Regions from separate parts of the Paenibacillus sp. FSL R7-0198 genome, predicted to be linked through region 2. Evidence: predicted binding sites of a transcription regulator. Region 2 holds the regulator's gene; each other region holds the start of a gene.
What was found. The regulator Rex, encoded in region 2, represses fermentation and respiration genes when NADH is low (regulators of the CRP and FNR family bind a similar motif). The targets are predictions, from matches to a motif close to TTGTGAAATATTTCACAA.
Positions count from the first base shown of each region.

Region 1: nirB (nitrite reductase large subunit NirB) is a predicted target of Rex. The motif match lies at 3,205-3,222, and genes of this name have one in related genera.
Region 3: MKY87_RS14060 (cytochrome ubiquinol oxidase subunit I) is a predicted target of Rex. The motif match lies at 2,835-2,852, and genes of this name have one in related genera.
Region 4: MKY87_RS00315 (cytochrome ubiquinol oxidase subunit I) is a predicted target of Rex. The motif match lies at 3,709-3,726, and genes of this name have one in related genera.

Region 1 is NZ_JBBOCB010000001.1:1,636,337-1,642,099, reverse strand. It holds gene MKY87_RS07050 (formate/nitrite transporter family protein) at 1-253, opposite strand, end outside; gene nirD (nitrite reductase small subunit NirD) at 304-630, opposite strand; gene nirB (nitrite reductase large subunit NirB) at 686-3,115, opposite strand; gene MKY87_RS07035 (acyltransferase) at 3,481-4,638, shown strand; gene MKY87_RS07030 (LysR family transcriptional regulator) at 4,577-5,476, opposite strand; gene mdcA (malonate decarboxylase subunit alpha) at 5,668-5,763, shown strand, end outside.
Region 2 is NZ_JBBOCB010000001.1:1,036,416-1,042,178, forward strand. It holds gene MKY87_RS04240 (AAA family ATPase) at 1-82, opposite strand, end outside; gene MKY87_RS04245 (hypothetical protein) at 75-602, opposite strand; gene MKY87_RS04250 (DUF5590 domain-containing protein) at 903-1,433, opposite strand; gene MKY87_RS04255 (amidohydrolase) at 1,473-2,780, opposite strand; gene MKY87_RS04260 (redox-sensing transcriptional repressor Rex) at 2,767-3,420, opposite strand; gene dinG (ATP-dependent DNA helicase DinG) at 3,639-5,763, opposite strand, start outside.
Region 3 is NZ_JBBOCB010000001.1:3,269,178-3,274,940, forward strand. It holds gene cydD (thiol reductant ABC exporter subunit CydD) at 1-296, opposite strand, end outside; gene cydB (cytochrome d ubiquinol oxidase subunit II) at 298-1,353, opposite strand; gene MKY87_RS14060 (cytochrome ubiquinol oxidase subunit I) at 1,298-2,713, opposite strand; gene MKY87_RS14065 (tetratricopeptide repeat protein) at 3,097-4,389, shown strand; gene MKY87_RS14070 (glycosyltransferase) at 4,386-5,381, shown strand; gene MKY87_RS14075 (glycosyltransferase family 4 protein) at 5,383-5,763, shown strand, end outside.
Region 4 is NZ_JBBOCB010000001.1:78,536-84,298, forward strand. It holds gene MKY87_RS00295 (hypothetical protein) at 1-337, shown strand, start outside; gene MKY87_RS00300 (GNAT family N-acetyltransferase) at 426-992, opposite strand; gene MKY87_RS00305 (LysR family transcriptional regulator) at 1,023-1,898, opposite strand; gene MKY87_RS00310 (MFS transporter) at 2,010-3,404, shown strand; gene MKY87_RS00315 (cytochrome ubiquinol oxidase subunit I) at 3,804-5,168, shown strand; gene MKY87_RS00320 (cytochrome d ubiquinol oxidase subunit II) at 5,168-5,763, shown strand, end outside.

The DNA.
Region 1 (5,763 bases), 600 kb from region 2:
CTGTAAATAGTTCCGATCCGGCAAAGATGACAAGCGTGAGAGCGAGTCCGAAGGACATGCCCATTAACATGGTTTGCAGTGGTGACTGTGCCGCAAGGAGCGGGGCACCAATACTAAAGATCAGTACGATGCCAAGCCCTACATAGGCACCCGCCATTAAGGCGGCAACCATGTAGCGTGAAAGATTTGAGTTCATCTGATCCCGTTTTTTAACCGCAGCTTCAATAATTCCCTCAACACTTGGTGTATACATCACGGTTTCCCCCATTATTTTGCATCAATCTTTGAACGTTATGACTGGAGCTATATCTCAATCCAGACCTGGCCGTTCTCTACCTTTACCGGATACATCTGCACTTGCCCATTGTCCGGTGCTTGCACAACACCGGTAGTCAGGTCAATTTTCCAATCATACAGAGGATCGTACAGATAATGCCCGGACACGATGCCTTCTGCCAGCGGCCCACCCTTGGGGTGGGGGGTGTGGTTATCCGCAGCGAAGATGGTGCCATCCGATGCACGAAAGACAGCAAGCTGATGGTCCAGAATTTCAACTACTCTTCCGATTCGTGGCAGGAATTCTTCAACTACTCCGGCGGGGAAGTAGATGCCTGATTGTTTTGTCGTCATCTTAAACCACTCCTTATCTATTTAACATTCTCCAGTATTAATCCTGCAAGCTTGCTTATGGACGAGCCGATACTTCGATTCCATGGAACATTTTGCTTTCGCCTTCCTCATTGCGAATCGCTTTTTGCCAAGGTTCTTCAACGTGCTCAAGTGCAAATTCAATCCGCTGCATCAACGCTTTGCGTTCCTCCAGGTTATCCACGACAACCGAACGAATATGCTCCAGACCCATGCGTTCCACCCACTCGGAAGTCCGTTCCAGATAGTTACCTGTCTCGCGGTAATATTGCATGATGGCTCCGCACAGTTCGATCAACTCTTCATCTGTTTTCACTTTGCACAGGGAATCAGCAAGCCTTGCTTTGATACCTCCGTTACCACCGATGAAGATTTCCCAGCCTCCGTCGTTACCAACGATACCGATATCTTTGGTACATGCCTCAGCACAGTTCCGTGGACAACCGTTGACGGCATATTTAAACTTGGCTGGCAGATCCAGACGTTCGAATTTACGTTCGATGCGAGCGCCCATGGCCATGGAATCCTGTGTACCGAATCGGCAGAATTGGGAGCCGACACATGTTTTGACCGTACGCAGCGATTTGGCGTATGCATAACCTGAAGGCATATCCAGTTCAGCCCAGACTTTAGTCAGATCTTCTTTTTTAACACCAATCAAGTCGAGACGCTGACCGCCAGTAACTTTGACTGCTTTCACATCATATTTGACTGAAACGTCAGCGATGCGTTTGAGGTCTGCTGGAGTAGTCACCCCGCCGTACATCCGAGGTACAACCGTATACGTTCCATCCTTTTGAATATTTGCATTCATCCGTTCGTTAACAAAACGGGATTCTTTCTCATCTTCGTGTGTGTCTGGTGCAATCATGCCAAGGTAGTAGTTGATCGCCGGACGACATTTGGAACAACCTTCAGGTTGACTCCAACCCAGTACATTCATGACCTCTTTGGTCGTTTGTAATCCTTTTTCACGAATCTCGGCTACAATCTCATCCCGTCCCATGGAAGTACATCCGCAGATGCCCTGTTTGGCTCCAGTACTGAAACTGTCACCAAGTACATATTGCAGAATCTGTTCCACAACTGGTTTACATCCACCGCAAGAGCGGGTTGCACCTGTACAGGCTTTGATCTCATCTACGCTGGTTAGTCCTTGATTGGTAATGACATCAACAATCGTTCCTTTGGTTACACCGTTACAGCCACAGACAATCTCGTCTTCAGCCATCGTTTCTACAGAGGTGGTTTTCTTATGACCGCCGCAGCCTGTACCCATGAGTGAACCATACAATTCTTCGGTCATTTCGGCCTGTTGTTTGATCAGTTTCTGCAATTCGGCAGAATCCGTAATGTCACCGAAGAGAACGGCACCAACCATTTTATTATCGCGGAGCAGAATTTTTTTGTAAGTCCGTTTCCAGTCGTCTTTGTGCGAAATTACGGTGTGCTCAGGACTGTCAATGAATTCACCAGTTGAAAATACGTCCACACCTGAAATTTTCAATTTCGTGGATACTACAGAACCTTCATACGGAGCTGTCTCAACACCGCAGATATGTTTCGCGAGAATCATGCCTTGCTCGAACAATGGGGCAACGAGGCCGTAACATACCCCGCGGTGCTCTGTACATTCCCCGACCGAATACACATTCTCAAGTGAAGTCTGCATATAGTCATTCACGACAATCCCACGGTTCACTTCCATACCGCTTTCGCGGGCTACAGCCGTATTGGGTTTAATGCCTACAGCCATGACCACAAAATCAACATTCAGAACCGTATCATCTGCAAAACGAATCCCTTCAACGCGTTCGCCGCCCAGCAGTTCGGAAGTCTGTGCACCCATCTTGAAGCGGATACCCTGACGTTCCAGTTCTGCCTTCAACATGGCTGAAGCTTGCGGATCAAGCTGACGCTCCATCAGATCTTCCATCAGATGAACTACGGTAACTTCCATGCCGAGTTGTACCAACCCTTTGGCAGCTTCAAGACCAAGCAATCCGCCTCCGATAACGGCCGCTCTTTTATACTGCTTAGCAGCTTCCAGCATGACATTACAATCGGCGATATCGCGGAAACCGACAACACCTTCTTTGTCATGTCCAGGTACGGGGAGAATAAAGGAGTTAGAGCCTGTTGCAATGATGATTTTGTCGTAAGGAACGCGAGTTCCATCTTCAGTTACAACTTCATGTGTCTCGGCATCGATTCGTGTAACCGTTGTGCCTGTGTGCAATGTAATGCCGTAATCTTCATACCAGTGAAGGTCGTTCAGCACGATATCGTCCAGCGTTTTGCTTCCTTCCAGTACGTACGACAACATAATGCGGTTGTAGTTAGGATAGGGCTCGGTGCCAAAAACGGTAATATCAAATCGCGTAGTTAATTTCAGAATTTGTTCAACAGTACTGATTCCTGCCATACCGTTACCAATGATGATGAGGTTCTCTTTTTTTCCGTTCATGTGTGTATGCCTCCTTGAATAGACGCTGTACATTACTCAAAATTTTAGTGGTTTATATTTGAAATTATACAAGTAGTTGACGACAGTTTATGTGATTTAATTCACTAATAAAGATAGTTCAGTCAACTATTCGTTGGTGTGATCCCGGTCACAGATTTTTATATATATTTCCAGAACGACATATATACATATCCAAATGGATATTATACAGGCTGATTAATCAAGGCATATACTACGAGGCATAACGACGCGTCGATATGATCTTTTCAAAATTTGGTATTTTTTTTGCTAACACGAAACACACTACTAGGGCTTAATGAAGTTTCAGAAGTGAAGATGGGGACGTGAATTCTCATTGAGTTGACATGGCTGAAAGGAGATCACCTATGGGTGTAAAAAGAATGGACGATACCTCACCGGCTGCAACCCAGCCGGAGATTATTAAAGCGGTTGCAGTAACTGCTGTGATGATGCAGCTGATCCTGTCGGTTCTCTTAAAGCAGTTTCCCGATGTATCTCACAGAATAGAGATTGGCATGTTGTACAATCTGGCGAAGTTCTCGGCACCTGCCTTTATTTTTGCCATTTTGTATGATGTGGCACAGCTGCGAGACGTAAAGTATGGACACTATGTATGGCATAAAGCCAAAGAGATCATCGGGCCTTATCTCTTCTGGACTACCGTATATATATTAACGGTGAATGCAGGCGGATATGAGCAGGTGGGGGATGTTGTACAAGCCTTTCTGCTGGGAACGGCAGCCCCGCATTTGTGGTATACGGTCATGATGTTCCAATATCATTTGCTCATTCCGCTGGTGACTGCACTGGTTCTGCTCATGATTCGGAATCGAAAAAAAGCAGCTGTGTCATGGGTGGTATCCATCATCGTGTATGCCATTCTGATTCTGCTCTATGACCGATATGTTCTGCTGGATCTTTTGCATCCCGATCTGGTCTACACGGATCGAATCTTTGCCATGTATGGACTATTTGCATTGCTGGGAATGGGTACATCCATATATAAGGAAGCTTGCCTTGTCTGGTTGGACAAAATGAAGTGGGCGCTGCTGCCCATCGGTGTGCTGTTGTTTATTTGGGTGAACCGGGAACTATTTGCGTATGGATTTGAGGATATGAATTTGTTGAAATCTTCGTATCTGAAACCGTCGATGGTGCTGTTTAACATGGCGCTCATCTTGCTCCTGTACGCTGGTGCAACGGGACTGATTCGTATGAATGTCCGATTTCTACCTACTTTTCGCTGGATTGCCAAATACGCCTTTCGGGCATATCTCGCCAGTTATTTTGCACTGAATCTGACGATCTGGATGATGGGCAGTTATGTGAAGGAGATGCCGCTCGGCATCAGCATCGTGTTTTTGCTGATTTGCACTGCGATTCTAGCCTTCACGATGGTGTATTACATTGAGAAATTGTGCAAGGCAGTGATGCGACTTCTCAGAGCGAGGAATCACCAGGGACATCAGCCAGCGCCAGCTCACGGAAATAAGCGACCGTAAACTCGCGAAAAATCAGACAAGCTTTGGACAGGTAATGATCTTCCAACCAGGAAATCCCAATCGTTCGTTCGCATACAGGCTGTTCAATCCGAATCAATCGTACATGTTCACCCACAGATCCATCCCAGGATACCGCGGGAACAAGTGCAATACCAAGTCCAGCGCGAATGAGTCCACGTACGGTTGCCGGATCATCACTTTCGAAAATACGTTTTGGATTGAAACCGGCAATCCGGCACAGGCTGTCGGTTCGTTCACGAAGGTCGTTCCCTGCACGTAGCGTGACAAAGTGTTCCTCGGCTGCATCTTCCAGTCGGATGGATGTTTTCCCGGCGAGCTTGTGGTCAGCGGGCACAGCCAGGAACAGTTCCTCTGTCAGAAGAGGCAAGCTCTCCACTCGGGGAATCTGCAAGGGCAGCGAAGAGATACAGAGATCAAACCTCGGAGGATCAGAAGGACCAAAATGCTGGATTAACGTAAATGTGATATCCGGGTATTGTTGTCTGAATCGGGATAACAGGTCGGGCACCACGTGAGAGCCTACAGGGAATGCAAGACGGATATCGCCTGCCTGACCAGATGACATATCCGCAAGTTCCCGTTTTCCATTTTCGAGTGCTTCAAGAGATTGCTCGGCATATTTCAGAAATACACGACCATAATTGTTCAGCCGGATGAACTTTCCTGTTCGATCAAATAATTCGGTTCCCAATTCCTGTTCCAGCATTTTCAACGTTTTGCTCAAAGCTGGCTGGGAGACGTGCAGTTCTTCTGCCGCTCGTGTGATGTGCTCCAGCCGGGCGATTTTGCAAAAATAACGAAGTTGAAGTAAATCCATGCCAATCACCATCCATATCAATTTGGTTATGTATATATGTGTAACTATATATTATACATTATTAATGTGTGGAGTAAAATAAAACCTGTACCGCATGTGAATGAACGAATTTCAGATTGAATTAGAGAACATGATAATGAAACCAAATGGCAGATGAACATTAAATCATAGTTAAGGGAGGCTGGTCAGAGATGAGTACGACCAAACAGCAGCAACAGCCCTTGGGCCCATCAAGCTGGACGACCAGAAGAGATGAGAAACATAACAGAATGCAGAAGGTAGAGTCT
Region 2 (5,763 bases):
CAATATTAACACCAGTAAAAGCAAGAAAAATAATCAATACGGGAAAAAATCCGATGGCAACTTCTTTTGTCCACTTAGGCATTAGGCCACACTCCTATCTGACCGGGCACACGCGGCAGAATAATAAACTTGCTGGCATCTCCGTCTCTGAGACTGACATATACATTGTTGTCATCCATCGCTGTATTTACCTTAATTCCATTGGTCGCCATCTTTGACAACGTTGGTGTAATCTCGGTGTATTGCTTGTTCTCCATCGCCTGGGCTACGGTAAACATCGCATCACCCCACCAACTTTCCAGTGCTTCACTGGAATGATCCACAACGTCCAATTTTAGTGATCGTGTTCCAATCAGGGTCTGTCCTTCTTTGTGAATATATTGTACCAGTCTGCCCAAATCAACATCAGGTTGCAGATCCAGTTTCAATTGTACGTCATTGCGGTTAATAGTTAATTGAACGTCATTAACTCCATCGTACTGGGTAACCATCTTTTCAATCGGATTCTGCACAGCCACCTGACGATATACAAACCAACCTCCAAACAACACAACGGCTGAAATGACGGCAGTTAAAGCAATAGGCAATACTTTTAGTTTCAAGTGAATTACCCCTCCCAGATTTTGGCCCAACCTACTGGCTTATTGGTATATAAGAATATGTGCACATTGACTCCTGCGATAATTTCGACAGGTTTATTTGTTTTGAATGTAACTTTGAGTACATATCTGAGTATATCACATCGTATATACAATTTCGAAGGCGAAAATATGAATAAATTATTAATTTTAACTATTTAAATTATTTAAGTTTATGGGCAACACAAAGAACCGGTTCAGTCGGATATCCGTCTGCCGGTTCTTTTGTTTCATTCATTCTCTAGCTACGTCACTCTATTTGTTCTAGCTGTTCGGGAGTGTGTAGACCAGGTCCACCTGTTCTCCGTTGCTAAAACGATAAAAACGATAGTGGTTATGCGTACCGTCTTTATAATACACTTGCCACACATATATTCCATTCACAACTCCAGGCATGATTCGCTTAATCTCGCCGGCAGGAACTTCAGAACTGAAGCGATTGCGGATCTGCGCTTCGGACATGCCATTCTGCAGCAGCTCACTGTGTACAGCGTTTGCACCCTTAGCCGGTTGATTGTTTGCATCGAATTTAACCCAGACCATAACATCCTGGTTATCCTTGTTTTTGCCGATCAGGGTCCAGTAGATGTTGTCAGAGCCTTCTTTGTCTCCCCAGATGTACTTGCGCAATTCATCATAGGATGTAATGCCCAGTTGCTCCTGTGCTGCCTGTATGGCGAGCGCTTCTTCCTTGCGCTGGTCCTGCGTGACATGGACGTAATAACGCTGAAGTCCAAACAGAATCAGAACCAGTGCAAGCAGCGAAATCCATATCCACTTCTTTTTTTTCTTCAAAAGTCGAACTTCCTTTCCCTATGATGCTCTATCCTGCAATTAACGAGCAAGCAGACCATCAAATGCCAATTGAGACTCACGCAAAATGCGCTCTTCATCCAGCGTCAGACATTCGCCATGTTTCACCACTTGTTTCCCATCCACCCATACGTGCTCAACATCTTTGGCAGAAGCCGAGTAGATCGTATGTGAGATCAGGTCTGTATGTGGATAGAAATGTGCCTGTTCAATGTCCAAGGCGATAAAATCAGCCTTCATGCCGACCTGGAGTGCTCCGGTATTGTTCAAGAAGATTGATTTGGCTCCATATGACGTTCCGAGTAGTAACGCTTCGCCTGCTGGCACTGCCGTCGGGTCACCAGATACACCTTTGTGGATCAATGCAGCCAGTCTCATTTCCTCGAACATATCCAGGTTGTTGTTACTTGCTGGTCCGTCAGTTCCGAGTGAAACGGTAACTCCTGCTTTCAGCAACGCAGGTACACGCGCAACACCGGAAGCGAGTTTCAGGTTACTTCCCGGGTTATGGGATACAGCCACATCATGACGGGCCAGAATCTCAATCTCTTCGTCATTCAGATGCACCGCATGTGCAACCAGGGATGGACGGGAGAAAAAGCCCAGTTTCTCCAGATGTGCTACAGGACGCAGTCCATAATCAGCCACGTTCTGCTCGACTTCACGAAGCGTTTCTGACATATGTGTATGAAGAGGAAGGTTTAGGTCGTTCGCGACCTGTACAAGCTTCTCTATGTAGTCAGGAGGGCATGTATATGGTGCGTGTGGCGAGATTACGGTTGTAATGCGACCATCTGCCTGTCCATTCCACTCACGTGCAAACGCTGCCGACTCCTCCAGCTTCCGCAGTTGCTCTTCTTCCGAGCACAGCCCAATTACACCACGTGCCAGTGCTGCTCTAACGCCGGATTGCTCCACAACTTTGGCAACTTGATCCATGTGATCGTACATGTCCAGGAAAGCTGTAGTTCCGCCTTTCAACATTTCAAGCACCGATAGCGAAGTTCCCCAATATACGTCTTCTGAAGTCATTTTCGCTTCCATCGGCCACATTTTTTCCTGCAACCATACTTGCAACGCAAGATCGTCTCCGTGCCCTCTGAGCAACGACATCGCTGCATGACCATGCGTATTGATCAGACCCGGCAGGAAGAACAATCCTTTTCCATCCACTTTGGTACAATTTTCGTCTCCATCCGGCAATGTCTCACCAATATGCACAATCTTGTCATTCTCAACAACCATGTATCCTTGAACAACGTTCCATGTTGTGCCGCCTTCATTAACGGCAAATTTACCGTTGTGAATTACCCATCTATTTGTTGTCATCTTCCTCGTCGTCCTTTCCAGTCTCCAAGTAATAGGCCAAACTAAGCAGATCCGTTGTAAAGTCAGCATGGTGAATGCGGATATGCGGCGGTGTTTTTAGAATTGTTGGTGCAAAATTAAGGATCGCTTCAATTCCCGATTCAATAAGCTGATCGGCTACATTTTGGGCTTCCGTATCCGGAACCGTAATAATACCGATGCGGATGTTATCCGTTTTAACCGCTTCCGTCAATTCATTCATTGGCTTTACCGTCAAACTGTTGATTTGACTACCAATCTTCGGTCCATATGCATCAAATACAGCAACAATCTTCATGTTGTCTTTCAGATATGCGTTGTAGTTGGACAAGGCCTGTCCGAGGTTACCCGCACCTACCAGAGCTACATTAATTTGCTGATCGATTTTGAGAATGTGACGAATTTTCTCGATCAAATAGGATACATCATACCCGATCCCTTTACGACCAAAATCACCGAAGTAAGCCAGGTCTTTACGAATTTGGGCCGGATTCAGATCCAGCCTTTGTCCAAGCTCTTGAGAAGAAACAGTAGCCACCTCACGCTGGTGCAACTCGCTCAAATAGCGCAAGTATACAGGCAGACGTCGTACCACCGCTTCCGAAATTTTATCCGATTTCATTCTTGCTCCCCCTTACCAAGGCCACGATAAAATAATAGATGAAAAGATGAGCATTCTGTATAAACTCAATGATAGACGTGACATTTTATACAGAATGCTCCTTGTAATTTAGGTTATAAGTTCTTACGTGCAACTGCTCTAATCGGATACGGAAATATCTAATAAAGTTTAACGCCAAACGATAGTGTCATGCAATGATATAACGAACAAAACAACCATTATTCTTGTTCATTAGCAGGTTTTTCCAACCACTCGGTTATTCGTGGAACCATCTGCTCCGTGAGCATATGCTCCATTTTGGGACCTGGTAATGAATATAAAAAGAATTTACCATAGTACGCTTCAATCACACGTGTATCATAAACAATGACAATTCCTCTGTCCTTTGCTGTACGCACCAATCGGCCAAATCCCTGCTTGAAACGAATGACCGCTTGTGGCACGGACAGTTTCATGAACGGATTTTTCTTCTGTTCCTGAAGCAACTCACTCTTGGCTTCCACCAACGGATGATTCGGCGGTTGGAAAGGCAATCTTACAATAGCGAGACAGGTCAGCGCTTCTCCCGGGATATCTACACCCTCCCAGAAGCTGCTTGTGCCCAGAAGTACTGTTGCTTTGGCATCTTGGAACCTGCGAGTCAATTTGGAACGACTTCCACTATCAACGCCTTGACCAAGCAACGAGATGTCGTTGCCAGACAGCGCCTCCTTCAGCGGATCATAGACCTGTCGCAACATCTTGTATGAAGTAAACAGAACCATCATGCGTCCACGCGTAGCAATTGCCGTCTCTGCGAGTGATTGCACCAGCATATTAACAAAGTGCGCATCACCCACACTTCCCTTCACACTCGGGAAATCACGCGGAATCACCAGAAGTGCCTGATCGCGATAGTTGAAAGGTGATGGCAGCATCGACGTTAACAACCGATTATTCTCGGAAGCTTCCTGCAAGCCAAGCTGCTCAATCATGAACTGGAATGACTTATCTACCGAAAGCGTAGCTGATGTAAGCACAACACTTTTCTTTTTATCAAAAAACAAATCCTTTAGTTGTGCACTGACATCTACAGGTACGGCATACAGCTGGAGTGATTTACTGCGGAACTGGCCGCTGGCTTCCATCCAGTACACCGTTTTGGCGTCATCCATACGCATGAAGAAACGTAGATTCTCCTTCAATGTGGTCAGATCTTTCAGTAATCCTGTTATGTCCGTGATCAGACTATCCGATTGATAATCATCCTGATCCTCTTTCACTTCAAGCAGCAATTTGTCCCCTTTGCGAACCAAATCGCCCAGAGTCACATAGATCTGGTTCTCCAGATCCTGCAACTCCTGCCATTTTGCAGGTTTCTGAGATGCTTTCAGACGCAGTGAAAATTGCCCCGTCTCGCCCGGTGAAGCATCACTTCGTTCAGGCAACAGACCAAACAATGCATCGCTCATACGATCCCACAGTTCCTTGACCTCAAGAGCGAGCGGGAACATCTGGTCCACCATGGAGCCCCATTGCACCGAATTTTCATGCCCGGATAACTGCGAACGAAGCATAGGCAGCTGACCATTACGACTGTCTTTAAACAGGCGGGTCAGTGTATGAACCAAAGTGAAATATTTCATATGCATTCCAAGATGTTTACCAGCGACATCCTCCAGATGATGTGCCTCATCGATTACAAGACTCTCATAGGCTGGCAGCAGCTGATGCGCGGCTTTCACATCCGTAAATAATTTGGAGTGATTGGTGATTACGATATCAGACAACCCTGCCTCATGTTTGGCACGATGGTAGAAACATTTGCGGAACCATGGACAGGATCTTCCCAGACATGATTCGGATTCGCTCTGTACGGTCTCCCAGAAGTCCCCTCCGCGTCCGCTAAGGTTAAGTTCCTCATCATCTCCGGTTTCGGTCTGCGTAAGCCAGACGATCATCTGAGCAGCTGTGAAATAATCCTCTTTAGGTGTGGCGAATTCACGTTTATTGATTTTGTGTTCAAATTTGCGCAGGCACAGGTAATGTCCACGTCCTTTGAATACAGCAGCCTTAAACGGGAACGGAACCACTTGAGTCAGCATCGGAATGTCCCGCTCTCTCAATTGCTCCTGCAGATTGATCGTATGCGTGCTGACCATAACTTTCTGTTCTTGCTTCACACTTTCGTAAATAGCAGGCAACAGATACCCTAGAGATTTACCGGTACCCGTTCCAGCTTCGATCAAGAGATGTTTCTCTTCATCCAGGGCTTGCCTTACACTGCTGAACATCTGGGTCTGCGCTTCACGCTCTTCGTAATGATCCAGTGTATCCTTCAGGTTCTCCCGAACCTGGTCCATA
Region 3 (5,763 bases), 2.2 Mb from region 2:
AGTCTGAACCACTGCTCCACCATCTTTCTGCGCAGATCGGTCCCTGTCCTCTCCGCATATCGTGAAGTCACGAGTTGTAACCAGAAGGATAGGGCGTAGCGGGCGGCAAAAGCAGCCAGGAACAGCAGCAGTACAGGGTACTGCTCCGTTACGGATGAACCTTCAAACAATGCAGTGATGGCCTGTGCCAGCCATTTGGCTTGCATAATGATCGTCATCGCCTGTAGCAGCACCAGCGCTGATGCCAGCGCAAGTACCGGCCGGATGCCCGGCAGCTTCATTAGCCCCCGTCCCATATCAGTACTCCAGGTGGTGCTGCTCGTTCAGACGTTTGCGGAAGATATAATAACTCCAGATCTGATAGCCAAGAACAAACGGCAGCAATGTGCAAGCTACAATTGTCATTACTTTCAATGAATAAGCGCCGGATGCGGCATTGTATACAGTCAGATCATATGCCGCCCCAAAGGAACTCACCATCACTCTTGGGAAAAGTCCGATAAAGACCGAGGCAAAGGCAATTGCAATCACTGCCCCAGTCATCCCAAAAGCCCAGCCTTCACGCTTCTGACGAACAAAGTATGCCGCAAGTGCAAGCGAAACTGCGCCGAGTACAACCATAATCCAAAGAGCCCAGCCGCGTACGGCGAACACATCGGTCATGAAATACGTCATTAACGCGTAAACAGCGAGCAGTGCAGCCAGCGGCAGCATTAATTTTTGCGCTGTATTCAAGGCACGCTCTCTGAGATCACCTACTGTTCGTAGTGATGCAAACAGCAATCCATGAACCAGACACAGCAGGGTTACGCTCAAGCCACCAATCACGGTGTACGGATTAACAATATCGAGGAATCCTGCACGCAGCTGCATCTCCCCATCAATGGGCAGACCTTTCATCAATGTGGCAAAGACCACGCCGAATAGGAAAGGCAAGAGCGCGCTGGAGACAACAATGATGATGTCCCACGTTTTGCGCCAGCGCTGCTGTTTCATTTTACTGCGGAATTCGAAAGCAACTCCGCGACCAATCAAGGCGAGTAACACCACTACAAGTGGCAGGTAAAAACCACTGAACAATGTGGCATACCAGTGCGGGAAGGCAGCAAACATCGCGCCCCCTGCCGTAATCAGCCATACTTCATTACCATCCCAGAACGGACCAATCGAGTTGATCAGGGTCCGGCGTTCACGATCTGTTTTGGCGATAATACCTGTAGACATCCCCACACCAAAATCAAAACCTTCCAAAAAGAAGAAACCAACAAACAATACGGCAATCAGCAAAAACCACAACTCACTTAGTGACAACGGAATAACCTCCATCCACGCCGAACGGATCGGCCGATTCATCGTGATCTTCTGGCTTCTCGACCGCAAACGGCCCTGCCTTGATCTCACGTACGAACAGGTATACCATCACGATACCGAGAACCGTATACGCAGCTGTGAACGCAATGGTCGAGAACAGGATCATTCCTGCGGATACATTCGGTGAGACCCCGGCTTCGGTTGTCATATAACCAAATACCGTCCACGGCTGCCTGCCAACCTCGGTCATGATCCAACCAGACGTATTAGCGATAAACGGCAAAGTTATGGCGAATACCATCAGACGCATAAACCACTTTCCAGCGACCTCCAGCTTCTTACGCATGGCTAGGAACGTACCGTATAGCGCCAGTGCAATCATCAAACCACCCGCTGCAATCATGATACGGAAACTCCAGAACGTTGTCCGTACTGGCGGGATATAGTCCCCCGGTCCATACGTCTGTTCATACTCAGCTTGAAGCTCCTTCATGCCTTTGACACTACCGGAGAACTTGCTGTAGGACAGGTAACTGAGCAATCCAGGGATTTTGATCTCACCCGTACTCTCCTGTTTATCCGGATCGATAAAAGCGACCACTGTCCATGGTGCCGGATCTTCTGTCGTTGTCCATGTGCCTTCACTGGCTGCCATCTTCATCGGCTGTGTCTCCACGAGATATTGAGCCTGGAAGTGTCCGGAGAAAGCTACACCAAACGAGGAAACAAGAGCGATAATGATTGCGATATTAAACGATTTGCGGAAGATCTCCACATCCTGCTTTTTCATCAATTTGTAAGCACTGATCCCGGTTACGACAAAAGCCCCTGTCATCAATGCCCCAAAAATAGTATGTGGGAATTCGACGAGAAGCTGACCATTCGTGATGAGTGCAAAGAAATCATTCATCTCGGCTCGGCCGTTGTTAATCTCAAACCCGACAGGATGCTGCATAAATGAATTGGCTGCCAGAATCCACAGCGCGGACAGGAATGTGCCGACAAACACCAGCCAGATGCAGGCCAGATGCACTTTTTTGGACAAACGATCCCATCCGAATATCCACAAACCAATAAATGTAGACTCCATAAAAAACGCCAGTAGCGCTTCAATAGCCAGTGGCGCACCGAACACATCCCCGACAAATCGGGAGTACTCGGACCAGTTCATACCGAACTGGAACTCTTGCAAAATACCTGTGACTACCCCGACGGCAAAGTTAATCAGGAACAGCTTGCCCCAGAACTTGGCCATCGTTTTGTAAATCTCCTTCCCCTTAACAACGTACAACGTCTCCATAATCGCAACCAACAGCACAAGACCGATGGATAGCGGGACAAAAAAGAAATGGAAAATCGTTGTAAGTGCATATTGGATACGCGATAACATAATCGGATCCATACCGTTACCCCTTCTTTCTGTTCACTTCGCAGTATGCGTATTTGGCATTGAAGCTGCACCTTCGCTGTCTGTCCGCCAAATACGTTGATGAACGTATTGTGCCAGATTACCTATTTTATACATGTGAGAATTATCACAATCTTCGTCTCTAGAGCAAAAAAAAGTGATCCTAGTCACACAAAAGATAAAATTCAGCCTATTATCACAGCTTGCCAACTGCATCTATTCATGGAAGATACTCATGTTTGGGACGGAATGCCCATATGTTAGTCTCAGGCATATCATGCGAAGTACCGTGAGGGCTTTACATATGAAGTGAAAGCATGAAACACATGCAGAGCGAATGACGCTCCATATTACAGTCAAGGTGAGGTGAACTATTCATGGAAAAACCTGCACCACTACCAGGTGAAGACACCGAAGCCAGCCTGGATAAGGTCAGTACAGCACAGTCCCCTGTCCGATATGTTCTCTTCCCTCGCAAAGGTGGCTGGTCATCCTTTCCCTATCCCGATATTGCTGCACTGCTGTCGATCGAGGGAGAGGTCTTCTATGTCAGTAGCCTGACGCAAACAGAAGATGTACCTCCGGTCATCACTGTCATCTCCCTCCCTGAAGCCGAGCAGCTATTGCTGGAACCTAGCACCGTAGCCGTAGTCGCCCATCCCTACTGGCTTATGGCTACAGCCTCGCTGGAGCCGGAGCTATGTTTCGCCCTGCTCCCTGAGCCCGCTGGGGAAGAATCATCTTCTCCCCTATGGGAGAGCAGTATTTCCAAACTGGTCGGCATCGCCGATCTGGTAGGCACATCCTCCGAGACACGTTATATGAAGCTGTTATTCCAAGGCGTACGTGTTATCTGGCTGGGCGGCGAAGACCCTGCACCTGCGGGTACGATGCAAAAGGATGATCTCGAAGTCCCTCTCCGGGACTACGAACTGTTCTTCCTGCATGCGCTGCGGCAGGTCTTGTCAGGCACTCCGGATAGCGTCACCCTGCTTCAATGCAGTGTACGTGCCGACTTCTACCGACAGCTCCGAGCCAAAGCAGGCCCACATGAGACGATATCCTTTTTGCTGGCAGCCTATGAGTACTTGCTTGAAGATCCGCGGGCCGTCCATTCGTTGCAAGAGGCCTTCACCCATGCGGTCATGAATGGTCGCAGTGATTGTGTGATCTCCCATTATCGATTCCTGTCTGCCATTCATGCCCGGGCTGGAGAGTTGGAGGACGCCCTGCGAGTGTACGGAATTAGCGCATCCGATGAACAGGAACGGCATCATTATGAACAGTTATGTCGCTGGCTGGAGGCGGGAGAAGATCAACTTGTACGAGCGGAATTGCTGCGTATTAACGATGATTACGGAACCGCGCTGCGCATCCTGGACGAACTTGGCGGAGAAACCGCGAGACATTGGAAATTCCGCATATATCAGGAGACAGGACGTGTGGAAGAGGCACTCGCTCTGGTGCATGCAGTCGATATTCAGGATGATGCCAGTCGCCGGGATTATCAGCAATTATCCGGCAGTGCGCTGGCACTGCGAGGGGAACGGCACGGGGCAGTCCGACATTATCTCGAAACGGCACTGGAGGATGAAGATGCGCTGGCCCGGATTGTCGAGCTGGAGCTGTTGGATCATGCTGTACAGCAATTGCTTGGGGAGGTGCCATGATGCTGGACCCAAAGAAGCGTAGACAACAGTTGAATGGGCCAATGGTGCACAGGAATATCCGAACCGAAACCACTTACACGCCAACCGAAACAGCCGATCGAACACATACAGACGCATTGGAAAATGGAGATCACACCCCTGATCATGCACAACCAACGCAGGACATCCGAAGCCAAGTGCATCACTGGGGCGACACACAAGGTCAGGAAGAACAGAGTGCAGCTATAACACAAGAGGAAACAAGTGTATTCAAAGAGCCCTTCTCCATTCGTCGGGTTCGCAAAAGCAAAGGCAACAAGCTGACCGCCATGCTCCAGGTTCGCAATGAACGCGGCCGATACCTTGAAGAAGTATTGCATGATCTGAGTGAGTTCGTGGATGAGATCGTGATTGTGGACGATGCCAGCACAGACGGAACACCGGACATATGTAAAGCCTATCCAAAGGTGGTCCGTCTGGAGGTATTGGAGAAACCACTGTTCGCCGAGGAATGGCGCCTTCGCAACACCTTATGGCAAGCGGCGGCGGGTACACATCCAGACTGGTTGCTTTCAGTTGATGCGGATGAGCTGTACAGCTCAGAGACCAAGAAAGCCATACGCACTCTGATTAATCAGGAGTATGCGGACTGGTTTGCATTTCGATTCTACGACATGTGGGGTGGCCGGACCCACTACCGGGAAGATGATCTCTGGTCTCTGCACAAACGGCATACCGCTTCACTTGTACGGTATATGCCTGGATATCCTTATTTTTATCCACAACAGAATCATCACGTTCCTCGTCTTCCCTTGTCCTGCACTGTATTGCCTGGGGTCAGCACGGAACTGAAGGTTCAGCATCTCGGCTGGGCCGGCAGTCTGGAGGACCGGGTTCGTAAATATTTGCGTTACAAGCGCATTGATCCTAGCGGTGAGTGGGGCAATCTTGCACATTACGAGTCGATCCTTGATCCGGAACCTCGGCTGATTCCCTGGAAGGAGGGACCGTGAGATGGGCGTGGTGAGTATTCTGACGCATAGTTTCACCGACGGGTACAACCGGGAATTCGGTCGTGTATTTGGGGGTGGACTGGAACGCTATATTCTGGATCTGTGCAGTGTCATCCGAGGACTCGGGCATATTCCCGAGGTTCATCAGCTGTCCTATTTTGAAGCATTCCAGACTCGGACGGAGCAGATTGACGTATTTGGTTATTCGTACGACATGGATAATGTACCGGAAGCCTTTGACCGGATGGCAGCCGCAGCGCGCGGCCCAGTGATCTATGCCAGCTGTCTGTGGCAACCCATCACCTACAAACCCGGCAGTCTTGGCATCTGTCACGGCATTAACTGGGATCGTCCCGGACTGCCACTAGAGACAAAACAACAA
Region 4 (5,763 bases), 960 kb from region 2:
GCTTCATCTCGAAGGCAACATCGCCTCGGCGCAATGGGAGACGTTTAATAGCTGGAATAATGGATTACAGCAGCTTCAACCGTTAGCAGTGGATGAAGCACTGGACAGCTTTATCTCATCGCTAAATGCTGCCAAACCGATCGCAACGAGCCCGGAGTTGGAAGAGAACCTCTACGGCAAGGAGGATCGCAAGATCATCTATCTCACGCTGGAAGACAAAACGCAGGTCCCACTAGTTCTATTCGGTGAAGGTCTGGTGCGTTACGGTAATGTTCCGGTATTCCTGGAAGTGGAGAAAGGTGCGTTCCAATCATTCTGGAATAGCTTGAGCGAGTAAGGCGAAGGAATCGAAACGGATGTATGAAGAAGAGCGAACAGCGCACGAAAGTGCTTTGTTCGCTCTTTTGATTATCGGTGAGAGTAGATTAATTGAAATTTTTGTAATAAACCAAATGATCGGTCCACTCATCATTTTCATGTATGAAACCTTTACGTGCACATTCAAATTCCATACCCACGCTTTCAGCTAACTTTACTGAAGGGGTATTATCCAAATTGATATGGGCTTCTATGCGGTGGAACTTCAGATGTTCGAATGCAATATGAAGTGCTTCATTCACTGCTTCTTTCCCATAACCTTTTCGCCAATACTGATTATGGATCGTGTATCCGAAGCTTCCCCATTGAAAATCATCTCTTGCCAAGGTCGCAATATCAATCATACCCAGATGTGTACCATCATGCTTTCTAAACACACCAAATACATAAACGGCATCAGTACGCGCTAACTCCTGGTGTCGATCTACGAGATCATGAAACCAATCCAGTGTACATTCACTCATATCCATTTTCCCTTTATCATGGCGGTGTTGGGAGGGCAAGCGGTTTTCAAACTCATTGAACCAATTTTCATAGTCGTCTTTCTGTAATGGTCGGATGACTAGCCGTTCTGTCTCTGAAATATGATCAAATTTTTCTGCTTTTAATATCACAATGACAACTCCTCTGGATTGAATTTATGCTCATGGCATAGCACTGAAATAGTCCATAACCACGCTGCGAAACTCTAAAGCGGCTTTGGAAATATACCTGTTTTTGTGCGAAAGTAGAGCGATTTCCCGAACGAGTTGATGTTCCTCTACCTGAAGATATCTAATACGCTCATGCGGGTTTCTGGCTGTGCTAGGTATAAACGCGAGACCGATCTCCGCTTCAACAAGGGCTGTTAATCTTGCAGGCTCATCACCTTCATACACATACTTCGGTACAAAACCAGCGGATTGACATACGGAATCTACCATATCACGAACCCCATACCCTTGCTTCACCCCAACAAACCACTCGTCCTTAAGCTCAGTTAATTGAATGCTGCTTCGGTCTGCATATCGATGACCCATAGGAACAGCGACTACAATCGGATCGTCATATAGTATCTGACATTCGATATCGTCACCTTCAATCGGAGGGGAGGAGAGACAAAAGTCCACCTCGCCTCGATGTAGAAGTCTGGACATGTTTTCTAACGAAACCATTTGCACATGGAACTGAATATCCGGCTTGTTTTTTCGGAATTCCCGCAGTATGCCTGGCAATGTGCTTGCCGTAGTCACCGCCAATTGCAGTGTACCCTGATCCGGGTTGGAGAGGTCAGCGATTTCCCGCTTTCCTTGTTCCAATTCAAATAAGGCTTTTTCAGTTCGTTGAAGAAATGTTCTTCCAAAGTCGTTTAGTCGCAGCTTTCTCCCGATTCGATCAAATAAAGGGACTCCAAGGTCGTCCTCTAATCGTTGTATCGTTTTGCTCAGGGAGGATTGCGTGACATGAAGCTTTCCCGCAGCTTCCGTAACATGTTCGCATCGGGCCACCGTCAGGAAATATTTTAGTTGAAGAAGTTCCATTTGCACCATTCCTTCATTCCTTCTAGTTCATCAAATCATAACATATAATGCGTTGGAATAAATGAATACGTTCAAGTAAGATAACAGCAGAAGAGAGAGAGAGGTGCACCAATGAACGTTCGAAATAAAGGATTGATGTTAGCTGTTGGACTTGGAATTATGTTGAATCCGTTGAATTCCTCCATGATTTCGGTGGCAATCTCCAGGCTACAACAAGTGTATCAACTTAATTTTACAGCCGTTTCGTGGATTATTTTATCATTTTACATTGCCAGTGCTGTCGCTCAACCCGTTATGGGCAAGTGTAGTGATTTGTTTGGCCGCAGGAAGATCTTCCTCATGGGTCTTGTTATTGTTTTTGTATCGTCCATGCTAGCTCCGTGGTCTCCCAGTTTTTCGTGGCTCATCGTATTCCGGATCGTTCAATCGATTGGCACAAGCATGATGGTGGCCGTTGGAATGGCGATTGTCAGAATGAACGTGACTGAAAAACAAGCCTCCGCCTTGTCCACCTTGGCTATATTCCTTTCAGGAGCGGCTGCAGTTGGACCTTTTATTGGTGGAGTATTGATTCATTGGTGGGACTGGCAGAGCATATTCTTCGTTAATATTCCGTTTGTCATGGCAAGCTTTTGGTTCGCCTGGAAAACAATCCCGAAGGACGAGCAATCTCCGTCTATCTCTGGTCACATGTCCATTCGGCAATGGCTTGCGTTAATTGACGCACCAGGTATCCTGATGTTTACGGTAGCTTTGGTGACTCTGCTCATCGGTTTACTTTCAGTAAGTTCCACAGGAGATATTTCAACATGGCATCTGCTGACAGGGGGGATCGGGTTAATCGCACTCGTCATGTTCATCCGACATGAATTAAAAGCAGGCACGCCTTTTATCCCTCTGCGAACGTTTGCCTCATATCCCGAGATGACTTGGATGAATGTGCAATACATGCTGGTGAACATCCTGTTTTACGCACTTTTTTTTGGAGTTCCTACGTATTTGAAGCAGGTACGTCATCTCAACGAAGTTCATACAGGAATGAGCATGCTAGCTTTGGGGTTATGTTCAGTCATTATTGCACCGATCGCAGGGCGCTGGATTGACAAATCAGGATCACGGCCAGCTCTGATTGTATCCGCTTCTTTAATGACATTTGGCTCTATATTGATCGTTATTATGAACGAAACTTCTCCAATCTTCATTGTCATTGTTGCCTTAGCTTTATTTGGAATAAGTAACGGCCTAAACGCGGTCGGCATGCAAGCAGCTCTGTTCAAAAGCACACCGAAAGAAATGATTGGTGTCGCATCGGGTATTTTTAATACATCACGCTACCTGGGAACCATCTTATCGTCGTTATTGATTGGGATTGTCATGGGAGATACATTTAATGTGACAGGATTTCAGATGCTTGGAATCATCCTTACGGTATTAGCTGCATCACTGATCATCATGAGCGTACGTCGCGAGGCAGGTGCGGTGAGTCCAGAGCAAGTAAGCAAGTAAAATAGCGAATCTGCCGTGCAATAACACGTTTACACCCAATGAATCAATAGCTCTATTGGGTGTATTTTTTGTTTTTCACCAAGTTGTCAGAAAGAGTTGATCCTTTCTTGAACGTTTAGGGTAGAAGACGTGTCTTTGATTGAATTAGGTAAAAATAAAGATATAATAATTTTGATTAATAGGCTTGGTTAGTACTTTAAGTGCATCAATATCAGATTTTAATAGGCATCCAATGCTTGTTATTATCGGGGGCCTACAGGAGTAAACGCATTATAGGTGTGGCAAGATATCGTCATACCTAACTTTGTGAAATTTTTCGCAACTTTGCATTGAGCTTGGCCAAATCTGATATTGAATGTTTCTAAATTGAACAGAGTTTGAAGGGAGGCAACACAAAGAATGGCTATTGATACGGTGTTATGGAGCAGGCTAGTGACTGGTTTGACGCTGGGATTCCACGTGATTTTTGCAACGCTGGGTGTCGGTGTACCTTTGATGATTGCTATTGCAGAGTTCATCGGCATTCGGAAGAAGGATCACCATTACATACTTATGGCAAAGAGGTGGTCCAGAGGGTTTGTCATATCTGTCGCGGTTGGCGTCGTGACAGGCACAGCGATATCACTGCAGTTGGCCTTGGTATGGCCGAATTTTATGAAGCTGGCCGGGAATGTCATTGCACTGCCACTATTTATGGAAGTGTTCGCGTTCTTTTTTGAAGCCATCTTCCTGGGAATTTACTTGTATACGTGGGATCGGTTCAAAAATCCGTATATCCACTGGTTGCTGACTATTCCGATTGTCGCGGGGGCAGGCATGTCTGCTGTTTTTATTACAACAGTGAACGGATTCATGAACCAGCCTGAAGGTTTTGTCATGGAAGCAGGTCAATTCATGGCAGTGAACCCCGTGCAAGCGATGTTGAATACGGCGACGTTCTCCAAAGTATTCCATGTATTAAGCTCGGCTTATCTGACAGGAGCTGCTCTGTTAGCCGGAATAGCAGCCTTTGCGATGCTGAGAAAAGGAGTGTCGGCCTACCACAAAAAAGGCTTGAATCTCATGATGGCCGTTGTGCTGGTATTCAGTTTATTAAATTCCTTAGCAGGAGATGTATCTGCCAAGTTTTTGGCTGAGCATCAGCCGGAGAAGCTCGCAGCTGCCGAGTGGCATTTCGAGACGGAAAGCGGCGCGGATTTGATTTTTTTGGGATGGCTGAATGCAGAACATGAAATTATAGGCGCTCTTCATTTGCCGAAACTGCTCAGTTTCCTTGCCTTTGGAGACTTTAACGCCGAGGTTACCGGGCTGAATGAATTTCCACCAGATGAACACCCGCCCTTACTTGTGCATTATTTGTTTGATCTAATGGCTGGAATTGGATTTGCTCTACTTGCTATATCAAGTCTGTACTTCCTGTTTGTGTTTTGGAAGAAACGTAATCAGTTTAACAAGTGGATGCTTCGTATGGTTGCACTTAGTGCACCGCTTGCTTTTCTGGCTGTTGAAATGGGCTGGTTCTATGCAGAGATCGGGCGGCAGCCATGGATCATCCGAGGTTATATGCGAGTGGAAGAGGCTGCTACTTCTTCACCGAGTGTAAGAATTTTATTTTTCGTCTTCTTGCTTCTATACATCGTGCTCGGCGTCATCTGTGTTCTCGTATTGAGACGTCTGTTCAATAATAATCCTGCGGAGCTTGAGATGGAGAAATGGTTGGAACAGAAGCATGATCAATCAGCCAAGAAAGGGGATCAGGCCTGATGAGTTATGAATTGATTGGTATATCCGTACTCTGGCTGTTCTTGTACGGCTATCTTATTGTAGCTTCTATTGATTTTGGAGCAGGTTTCTTCGCCTTTTATGCACGCCTGACAAAGCAGGATCACCTGATTAATCGTCTGATCTCCCGTTATCTATCACCGGTCTGGGAGATCACCAATGTATTTTTTGTCTTTTTCTATATTGGCATCGTTGGATTCTTTCCGGATACTGCTTACTATTATGGCTCCGCGCTGCTTGTTCCGGGAAGTATTGCCGTCATTTTGCTTGCTATTCGTGGGTCGTTCTATGCTTTCGAGAATTATGGTTCCAAAAATAACGTCGTATATCTGTTTTTATACGGGGCTACCGGGTTGCTTATTCCAGCGTCATTGTCAGTGGCACTGACCCTCTCAGAAGGTGGCTTTATTTTGAAGCAAGGGGATACCGTTTCCCTGGATTACTGGGCGCTGTTTACGAATCCATTATCGTGGAGCATCGTTGGTCTAGCCATCGTGTCCGTATTGTTCATTAGCGGATCATTTCTCACATTTTACGCTTCTCGCGCAGAGGACCATTCGGCATTGAAGCTGATGCG